Regions from separate parts of the Kocuria sp. UCD-OTCP genome, predicted to be linked through region 3. Evidence: riboswitches for the same ligand, from Rfam matches in the RefSeq annotation. Region 3 holds a riboswitch; each other region holds the start of a gene.
What was found. A riboswitch is a leader RNA that binds a small molecule or an ion and turns the genes downstream of it on or off. The one in region 3 is predicted to bind S-adenosylmethionine.

Region 1 (3,264 bases), on a different contig from region 3:
GATCCCGCGGGGGCCGCCGAGGCCCGGCGCCACACCCGCGTGGCCGCGTCCATGGTCCTGGACTGGGAGCCGGTGCGCGCCCTCCACCGCGAGACCACCCGGGCGCTCGTGCACGCCGCGCAACACTGCGGCGACGGCGCGGTCCGCACCCAGGGGCACGTGCTGCGCGTCGAGGACCTGCTGAGCACCCTCGCGGTGGAGGCCACGGTCCACCACCTGGACCTGATCCAGCACCTGGACGGCTCCCCGGGTCCCGCCGTGGACGGGCTCGCCGAGGTCCGCCGGGTCCTCACCGACCTGTGGGAGCGGGAACCGCTCGAGCACTGGAGCGACGAGCACTTCGCCCGCGTGGGAACCGGCCGGGCGGAGCTGACCGCCCAGGAGCGTGCGGAGCTGGGCGCGCACGCGGACCTCCTGCCGCTCTTCTCCTGACCCTCCCCCCTCCGCGAGGTCGCCGACACGTGCAATCCCGCGGAGGAAGAAGGAGGGGGAACGGGTTCCGTGCCAGGCTGGGGGCATGAGCCGCAACGACCCCGCCGTCATCGACCGCCTCATGACACGGCCCGGCCGGTGGGCCGTGGTGGGGCTGACCGGCAACACGGCCCGTCCGGCGCACTCGGTGGCGAAGCGGATCCGGGACGACCTCGGCATGACGATCGTCCCGGTCAACCCGAAGGGCGAGCCAGTGCACGGCGAGCCCGGCCACCGCACGCTCGCCGAGGTCCCGGGGCCGATCGACGTGGTGGACTGCTTCGTGAACTCCCGCCGCGTCGGCGCGGTGGTGGACCAGGCCATCGCCGTGGGCGCCGCCGCGGTGTGGCTGCAGCTGGGCGTCGTCGACGAGGACGCCGCCGCCCGGGCGGAGCGGGCCGGCCTCGACGTGGTCATGGACACCTGCCCCCTGATCGAGCTCCGGTCCCTGCTCCGGCGGGGCTGGACCCTGGACCCGGGCCGGACCCCGCCGCTCGCCCCGCCCGGCTGAAAGACCCGGCTGAGCGACCCGGCGGAGCCGCCCGAACCGGGTGGGCGCAGGCCCGATGCGGGCCGGGACCGTCCCCGTGCGGCGGGACCGCACAGGGGTTGCACCCGGTCAGGGGCCACCCGCTAAGCTGTCCCCCGACGACGATGACGAGTCCCGACACGAAGCTCTGGCTGGTCGGGCGGCAACCCTCTCCCGTAGCGGGGTGCCCCAGATGAACATCGGGCCGCGGTGCACGTGCTCCGCGGCAAGTACGGCGCCCACCAGTGCGTCGGACCCGCGGGCAGGTCTCCACGACGCACGGGCGCGGGTCGGCATCGACCCGGGAGGAACACCCCATGAGCAAGCGCATCGCCCTGAACGCCTTCGACATGACCTGCGTGGGCCACCAGGCCCCCGGTCTGTGGAAGCACCCCCGCTCCCGGGCGGACGAGTACAACACGATCGAGTACTGGACGGACGTCGCCCAGGTCCTGGAGAAGGGGCTCTTCGACGCGCTGTTCCTCGCGGACGTCGTCGGGTACTACGACGTCTACCAGAACTCCGCGGCCCCGGTGATCCGGGACGCCACCCAGATCCCGGTCAACGACCCCTTCATGCAGATCTCCGCGATGGCGGCCGTGACGAAGCACCTCGGCTTCGGCGTGACGAGCGCGATCACCTACGAGCAGCCGTACCCGCTCGCCCGGAAGTTCGCGACCCTCGACCACCTCACGAAGGGCCGGATGGGCTTCAACGTGGTGACGTCCTACCTGAAGTCGGCCGCCGAGAACCACGGGCTGACGGAGCAGATCTCCCACGACGAGCGCTACGAGATCGCCGAGGAGTTCATGGAGGTCTGCTACAAGCTCTGGGAGGGCTCCTGGGAGGACGGCGCGGTCCGGCGCGACCGGGTCAACGGGGTCTTCGCCGACCCGGCGCTCGTCCACCCGATCCAGCACCACGGCAGGTACTTCGACGTCCCCGGCATCGGGCTGACCGAGCCGTCCCCGCAGCGCACGCCGCTGATCTTCCAGGCCGGGGCCTCCTCCCGCGGGCGGGCGTTCGCCGGCCGCCACGCGGAGGCGGTGTTCGTGGGCGGCATCCGCCCGGACCTGACCCGGGTGGTGACCGACAAGCTGCGCGACGAGGCGGAGGCCGGCGGGCGGAACCGGGACGACCTCAAGATCTTCGCCATGCTGCACGTGATCGTCGACGAGACCGACGCGAAGGCCGAGCAGAAGCGCCGCGACTACGAGCGGTACGCGGACACCGACGGCGCGCTGGGCCTCGTGGGCGGCTGGTCCGGGCTGGACCTGGGCCGCTACGACGAGAACGACGTCCTGGAGTACATCAAGACCGACTCGATCCAGTCCTTCCTGACCCCCTTCACCACGGCCGACCCGCACAAGAAGTGGACGATCAAGGAGGTCGCCAAGCACATCTCGATGGGCGGCATGGGCGTGCCGATCGTCGGGTCCCCGCAGACCGTGGCCGACGAGCTCGAGCGGTGGATCGACGAGGGCGGGCTGGACGGCATCAACCTCGCCTACCACGTGTCCCCGGGCTCGTTCGAGGACTTCGTGGAGTGGGTCGTGCCGGAGCTGCAGAAGCGCGGCCGCTACCGCACCGGCTACGAGGGCACCACGCTGCGCGAGAACCTCTACGGCAAGGGGCAGACCAAGGTGCTCGGCACCCACCCCGCCGCCGCGTTCCGGGGCGCCTACGCGGGCAGGCCCTCCGCCGCGGACACCCCCGCCCGCCAGCTGGCCCTCTGACCCCCGTCCCCTGACCCCGCGGCTCCGCCGAGAGCACGGGGCAGGGCACGGACGAGGGGCCCCCGCGTGCGGGGGCCCCTCGTCCGTGCCGGGTCAGGACGCCGGTGCGGCGCTCCAGCGCAGCAGGGCCGCGACGTCCGTGCCGTGGGGCAGCGCCCCCGGCGGCACGAAGACGGGGCGGCCGTCGGTCAGCACCGCGGCGCGCACCAGCGCGGCGTCGGCGGAGACCCGGCCCAGCACGCCGGCGCCCACGGCCTCCGACTCCTCCAGGGCGATCCACGGCTCGGCGTCCAGGGCGATGAGCTGCTGCTCCGTGTCCAGGTGGGTGTCGTCGATCAGCAGCGTCTCCGCCTGGGCCTGCTGCAGGGCGGAGACCACGGGCGCCATCCCCGAGACGGCGGTGGGGTCCGCGCGTCCCTGCTGCTCGGCGAGCCGCTCGAGCAGCGCCTGCTGGCGGTGCGCCACGACCTCCGCCACGCGCTCCTCGACCTGGTGGTCGAAGTCGGCGGACTTGCTGCCCTCCGCCCG
Region 2 (3,264 bases), on a different contig from region 3:
TGGCGGATCGCGAGGTTCTGCGCCTGGCCCCACGCGAGCTGCTCGGCGCTGGACTGGGCGCACGCGGCGACCACCGCGCACGCCCGGACCCGGTCCGGGTGGGTCACGGCCCACTCCAGGGCGCGGGCCCCGCCCATGGAGCCGCCGATGACCAGGCGCCAGGCGTCGATGCCGAGGGCGTCGGCCAGCGCCGCCTCGGCGTGCACGGAGTCCCGGACGGTGATGAGCGGGAAGCGGGAGCCCCAGGGGCGGCCCTCGGGGTCCACGCTCGGCGGCGCGGGGGTCGCCGGGCCCGTGGACCCGTAGCAGCCGCCCACGATGTTGGTGCAGACCACGAACCACCGGTCCGTGTCGATGGCGGCGCCGGGGCCGATCAGGCCCTCCCACCAGCCGCCGCTCTCGGCGGCGCGCCGCTCGGCCTCGGGGGCGCCGGGGCGGGCCCGGCCGGCCGCCACGTGGGTGTCCCCGGTGAGGGCGTGCTCGACGAGCACCGCGTTGGAGGCGTCCGGGGCGAGCGTCCCCCACGTCTCGTAGGCGATCCGGACGTCGGGCAGCCGGAAGCCCGACTCGAGCTCCAGCTCGCCGATCCCGGCGACCCGCGGCACGCCGTCCTCGCGGACGGCGGTCCCGGCGCCGGAGCCCCTCACGACCGTCACGGTCACTCCTGTCCTCCCTGCGCGGCCGCGGCCGCTGCGAAGCCCTGCTCCAGGTCCGCCAGGATGTCGTCGATGTGCTCCAGACCCACGGACAAGCGCACGAAGCCGGGCTCCACGCCGGCGGCCAGCTGCTCCTCGGGCAGGAGCTGGCTGTGCGTGGTGGACGCGGGGTGGATCACCAGGGAGCGGACGTCGCCGATGTTGGCGACGTTCGAGTGCAGGGTCAGGGCGTCCACGAAGGCGGCCCCGGCCTCCCGGCCGCCGTCGAGGACGAAGCCCAGGATCGACCCGGCGCCCCGGGGCGCGTACTTCTGCGCCCGCCCATGCCACGGGGAGGACTCCAGCCCGGCCCAGGTCACCGAGCGCACGTCCTCGCGGGCCTCGAGCCAGCGGGCCACCGTCCCGGCGTTGGCCACGTGCCGCTCCATCCGCAGGGACAGCGTCTCGATGCCCTGCTCGATGAGGAACGCGTTGAACGGGGAGATCGCCGAGCCGAGGTCGCGCAGCAGCTGCACCCTGGCCTTGAGGATGTAGGACAGGTTGACGCCGAAGGGCCCCTCCGCGCCCAGGGCCTCGGCGTAGACGAGACCGCCGTAGGACTCGTCCGGCTGGTTGAAACCGGGGAAGCGGTCCGGGTAGCGGCCGTAGTCGAAGGCCCCGGAGTCCACGATCACGCCGCCGATGGCCGTGCCGTGCCCGCCGAGGAACTTGGTGGCCGAGTGCACCACGACGTCCGCGCCCCAGCGCAGGGGCTGGACGAGGTAGGGGGTCGCCACGGTGTTGTCCACGATGAGCGGGACCTCGTGGTCGTGGGCGATCCCGGAGACCGTCTCGATGTCGAGGACGTCGTTGCGCGGGTTCGGGATCGTCTCGGCGAAGAAGGCCTTCGTGTTCGGCCGGACCGCCCGCCGCCACGCCTCGGGGTCGTCGGGGTCGGAGACGAAGGTGGTCTCGATGCCGAGCTTGGGCAGCGTGAACTTGAAGAGGTTGTAGGTCCCGCCGTACAGGCTGGGGCTGGCCACGAGGTGGTCTCCCGCGCCGGCGACGTTGAGCACGGCGAACGTCGTCGCCGACTGCCCCGCGCTGAGCATGAGGGCGCCCACGCCGCCCTCCAGGGCGGCGATCCGGTTCTCCACGACCTCCGTGGTCGGGTTGCCGATCCGCGTGTAGATCGGGCCGAGCTCGGCGAGCGCGAAGCGGTCGGCGGCGGCCTGGGCGTCGGGGAAGACGAAGGACGTGGTCTGGTGGATCGGCAGGGCGCGGGAGCCGGTGACCGGGTCGGGGCTCTGCCCCGCGTGGATCTGCCGGGTCTCGAAGGCCCAGCCCCCGGGGTTCTCCGGGGTGGGGCGCTCGGCCGCGTCGGTGCGGGCGGCGGAGGCGTCGGTGCTGGAGGCGGGGAGATCGGACATGCCGTGGGACTCCTTGTGGATCTCAGGGGTCCCGTCCCGGCCGAGGCGGTGCGGCCGGGAACGGCCGGGCGCCGGGGACCCGCGCTTGCTCGCTCGCCGGACGCGAGGAGCCTGGTCTTCACCCAGGGCACCCCACCGCGGTGGAGGGTTGCCGGCCAGCTAGCTGGGGCTTGGACGCTGGCGCTCATGACCTGGACAGCATTCTCCGGATCAGGCCCGCACGGCGTCAAGCCGGGGCCGGGCGTGACGCCCCGGCCGGGGCGTCGCCCGCACGGTGCCCGGCGCGTCGCGGGCCGATTTGGAGACGAAACTCACAGGGTGCCACGATGTGCCCATGAGAGTCGACCACGTGTCCTACGCCTGCCGCCCGGAGGGCCTGGAGGCCACCACCGAGCGCATCGCCGACCAGCTCGGGATCGAACCGGTCAAGGGCGGGGTGCACCCCCGTTTCGGCACCCGCAACATGATCCTGCCGCTCACGAACCACCAGTACGTGGAGGTCGTCGAGGTCCTCCAGCACCCGGCGGCGGAGAAGGCGCCCTTCGGACAGGCCGTGCGGGCCCGGTCCGCCGCCGGCGGCGGCTGGCTGGGCTGGGTCGTGGAGGTCGAGGACCTCGCCCCCTTCGAGCAGCGCCTGGGGCGCCGCTCCGTGCCCGGCCACCGGGTCTTCCCGGACGGCCGGTGCCTCGAGTGGCACCAGATCGGCGTCAAGGGCCTGATCGCCGATCCGCAGCTGCCGTTCATGATCCACTTCGACTCCGCCCCGGAGATGCACCCGTCCCAGGCGCGGATCACGGACGTCGGGCTCGCGGGGATGACCATCGCCGGTGCCCCGGAACGGGTCGCCGAGTGGCTGGGCGCCCCCGTCGAGACCGCGCTCGAGGACCTCGAGGTCGACTGGCGCTATCCGGACGGCACCCCCGGGGTGCTCTCCGTCTCGTTCAGCACCCCGGACGGCGCCGTCACCATCTGAGACCGGGCACCGCGGGGCGGGGCTCAGCCCAGCAGCCGGGCTGCCCCGAGGAAGCCGACGGCGTCCAGCAGGAAGTGCGCGACGACGAGGGGCATCACCCGGCCGGTGCGCCGGTAGAGCTCCGCGAAGACGAGGCCCATCACCACGTTGCCGAGGAAGGGCCCGATCCCCTGGTAGAGGTGGTAGCTGCCGCGGAACAGGGCCGTGACCACCAGCACCACGGGCC
Region 3 (3,264 bases):
AGCTGGGCGATGTCCATCTGCTCGGTGGTGGTGTGGTGGTCGAGGTGGAAGCCGACCTGGTCCCGGTAGAACTCCACGGCCCGGTCGACGTCGCGCACCGGCACCAGCACCACCTCGAGCGTCCAGTCCACGGTCAGGCCCCGCCCTGCGCGGTCCGCCCGCCCAGCAGCTCCTCGAGCCGCTCGTAGCCCTCGGCCACGCCCTTCTCCATGCCGGATCCGACCATCCCGTCGCGGGCCTCCTGGGACGCGTGGACGGTGTGCCCGCGCAGCCGGCACCGGCCGTCGCCCAGGTCCTCGAAATGCAGGTACTCCAGGTCCACGGCGTCGGGCCAGCCCTCGTACTCGAAGGTCTGGACCACGAGCTCGTTCTCGCGCACCGTGTGGAAGACGCCGCGGAAGGCGTACTCCTCGGTGCTGTCCTCGCCGCGCTGGACGAACCGGTAGGCGCCGCCGGGGCGGAACTCGAAGCCGTCGATCCGGGTCCGCAGCCCGCGCGGCCCGATCCACTGCCGGAACAGCTCGGGGTCGGCGTGGGCGCGGAAGACGTCGGCCACGGGGTGGTCGAACTCGCGCTCGAAGTCGATGAAGGGCAGGCCGTCGGGGACGGTCAGGTGCAGGGCGTGTCCCATGGTTCAGTCCTGGGTGTGCTCGCCGCGGTCCGCGGCTCGGGTGTCGAGCACGGCGTCGAGGCGGCGGAACTGCTCCTCCCGGACCAGCCGGTACCGGTCGATCCACGCGGTGAGCGCCTCGAGCCGTGCGGGGTCCAGGTGGACGGGCCGGCGCTGGGCGTCACGGGTGCGCGTGACGAGCTGCGCCTGCTCGAGGACCTGGATGTGCTTCGAGACCGCCTGGAGGGAGATCGCGAAGGGTTCCGCCAGTTCGGTGACCGTGGCCGGGCCGCGGCTGAGCCGGGCGACGATGCGGCGGCGGACCGGGTCGGCCAGGGCCAGGAAGGCCCTGTCGAGCTCGTCGTCGCCGGGATCCACGGTGTTTGTCAACTGATTCCTTGATCAACCTGTTGGTTGTCAAAGACTAGGCCGCCCGCCCCGGCCCGGCAAGACCCGAGACCGGATCGTGACGACCCCGGACCTGCGCTCCTCATGGGCCTCGCCGCCGGTGCGTCGTCGCCGGTGCGTCGTCGCGCGTCGGTGTTGCGTCCTGTGACGCCGCGGTCGTCACAGTCGGCGCACCGGCGTCTTCTGGGCGCCCGCACTTGGCAGCGCAGCGGGGCAGCCGTTGGAATGGGTCCTGCATCTATCCAGAGCGGCCGAGAGACCTGGCTCGTCGACGCCGCAGCAACCATCCGCGCCCCCGCCACGGGGTGCACGGAACGGTGCTCCCGCCAGGACCGATGGAGCTGTCGCAGCCTCCCGGGTCCACTCCGGGACGGCTGCTGCCCTCCCTCGGGGTGACCCTTGGAGGAAGAACGTGACACCACGCCCGACCGCCCGGCCGGCGCCGCCGTCCCTGTCCTACGAGCTCTATCCGCCGCGCAGCGCGGCGAGCGCCGACACGCTGCTGCGGACCATCGAGGAGCTCGAGCCCACCCGTCCCGACCACGTCTCGGTGACGTACAGCGGGGACGAGCAGCGCCGGGACAGCTCGCTCGCCCTGCTCGACCACCTCCTGGCGCGCACGAGCCTGCGGCCCCTGGCCCACCTGACGTGCGTCGGCAGCACTCGGGCCGAGCTGGAGCAGACCGTGGCCGCACTGGTCCGCCGCGGCGTCCGGGGCGTCCTGGCCCTGCGCGGCGACCTCGACCCGGGGGCCGAGCCGGGCGAGCTGCGGCACGCCGGCGAGCTCGTGGAGCTCGTGCGCGAGGTCGAGCAGCGCCACACCGCGGCCCTGGCGGCCGGCCGGCTCGCCGTGGGCGTGGCCGCCTACCCGACCCGGCACCCGGAGTCGCCGTCCTTCCGGCACGACGTCGAGGTGCTGCTGGCCAAGCAGCGCTCCGGGGCGGACTTCGCGATCACGCAGGTCTACTTCCGCCCGCAGCGCTACGAGCGCCTGGTCGCGGCGGCGCGGGCGGCCGGGGTGACGATCCCGATCGTCCCGGGGATCATGCCGGTCACCGACCCGCGGCGGCTCCGGACGCTGTGCCGGCTGGCGGGCCTGGCGCCCCACCCGGGCCTGGCCGCCGCGCTGGAGGACGCGCCCGGTCCTGCCGAGCGGCACCGCGCCGGCGTGGCCTTCGCGGCGCGGCTGGCCCGCGCCGCCCTGGACGCCGGCGCCCCCGGGCTGCACCTCTACACCTTCAACGAGCACGGGGCCGCGCTCGACCTGCTGGAGCACGTGGACCTCCCGCGCGTCCCGCACGTGCCCGTCGCGCTCGAGGACCTTCTGCTCCCCGCCTGAGCACGCGCCCACCCACCGTTCCGCACGACCCCTCGACACCCCTTCAGGAGACCACCATGACCACTGTCCCGTTCCCCGCCGCCACCATCACCGGCTACCCCCGGATCGGCCGCCGCCGCGAGCTGAAGAAGGCCCTGGAGGCCTACTGGGCCGGGCGCTCGACCCGCGAGGAGCTCGAGTCTGCGGCCGCCGACCTGCAGCTGGCGACCCACCGCCGGCTCGTGGAGCTGGGCCTCGGCGCCCGGGACTCGTCCCTGCCCGCGGCGTTCCCCCTCTACGACCAGGTCCTGGACACCACCGTGGCCCTCGGGGCGGTGCCGGCCCGCTTCGCCGATCTCGCCGACGCCGAGGGCCGGCTCGGCCTCGACGCGAGCTTCGTGCTGGCCCGCGGCGACGCCGGGCGCGCTCCCCTCGAGCTGACCAAGTGGTTCGACACCAACTACCACTACCTCGTGCCCGAGATCGGCCCGGAGACCCCGCTCCGCGCCACCGCCGACCGGCTCGTGGCCGACGTCCGCCGCGCCGCCGCGCACGGCTTCACCGTCCGCCCGGTCCTCGTGGGCCCGGTGTCCTTCCTCCTCCTCGCCAAGGCCGACGACGACGCCCCCGCGGGCTTCGACCCGCTGCAGCGGCTCCCCGAGCTGCTGCCCGTGTACGCGCGGCTGCTCCAGGAGCTCGCCGCCGCCGGCGCGGACTGGGTGCAGCTGGAGGAGCCGGCCCTCGTGGCGGACCAGGACGTCACCGGCGAGCAGCTCGCCGCGTCCGTGTGGGACGCCTACACGGGCCTGACCGCCGTGACCGGGCGCCCGCAGCTGTTCGTCACCACGTCCTACGGCTCCCCCGGGCCGCTGCTGCACCCGCTGGCCTGCTCCGGGGTGGAGGCCCTGCACCTGGACCTCGTCAAGGG

Region 1: another riboswitch for S-adenosylmethionine. It lies ahead of H488_RS29850 (LLM class flavin-dependent oxidoreductase); the one in region 3 lies ahead of H488_RS25965 (methylenetetrahydrofolate reductase).
Region 2: another riboswitch for S-adenosylmethionine. It lies ahead of H488_RS29660 (bifunctional o-acetylhomoserine/o-acetylserine sulfhydrylase); the one in region 3 lies ahead of H488_RS25965 (methylenetetrahydrofolate reductase).

Annotation. Positions count from the first base shown of each region.
Region 1 covers NZ_AOSQ01000031.1:8,514-11,777, forward strand. Annotated here, with positions in the region: gene H488_RS29840 (maleylpyruvate isomerase N-terminal domain-containing protein) at 1-432, shown strand, start outside; gene H488_RS29845 (CoA-binding protein) at 518-982, shown strand; SAM riboswitch class IV at 1,125-1,239, shown strand; gene H488_RS29850 (LLM class flavin-dependent oxidoreductase) at 1,318-2,736, shown strand; gene H488_RS29855 (baeRF2 domain-containing protein) at 2,830-3,264, opposite strand, start outside.
Region 2 covers NZ_AOSQ01000030.1:11,523-14,786, forward strand. Annotated here, with positions in the region: gene metX (homoserine O-acetyltransferase MetX) at 1-662, opposite strand, end outside; gene H488_RS29660 (bifunctional o-acetylhomoserine/o-acetylserine sulfhydrylase) at 659-2,065, opposite strand; SAM riboswitch class IV at 2,142-2,257, opposite strand; gene H488_RS29665 (VOC family protein) at 2,400-3,038, shown strand; gene H488_RS29670 (CPBP family intramembrane glutamic endopeptidase) at 3,062-3,264, opposite strand, start outside.
Region 3 covers NZ_AOSQ01000018.1:144,735-147,998, reverse strand. Annotated here, with positions in the region: gene H488_RS25980 (VOC family protein) at 1-131, opposite strand, end outside; gene H488_RS25975 (SRPBCC family protein) at 134-631, opposite strand; gene H488_RS25970 (ArsR/SmtB family transcription factor) at 635-988, opposite strand; SAM riboswitch class I at 1,254-1,360, shown strand; gene H488_RS25965 (methylenetetrahydrofolate reductase) at 1,431-2,357, shown strand; gene metE (5-methyltetrahydropteroyltriglutamate--homocysteine S-methyltransferase) at 2,414-3,264, shown strand, end outside.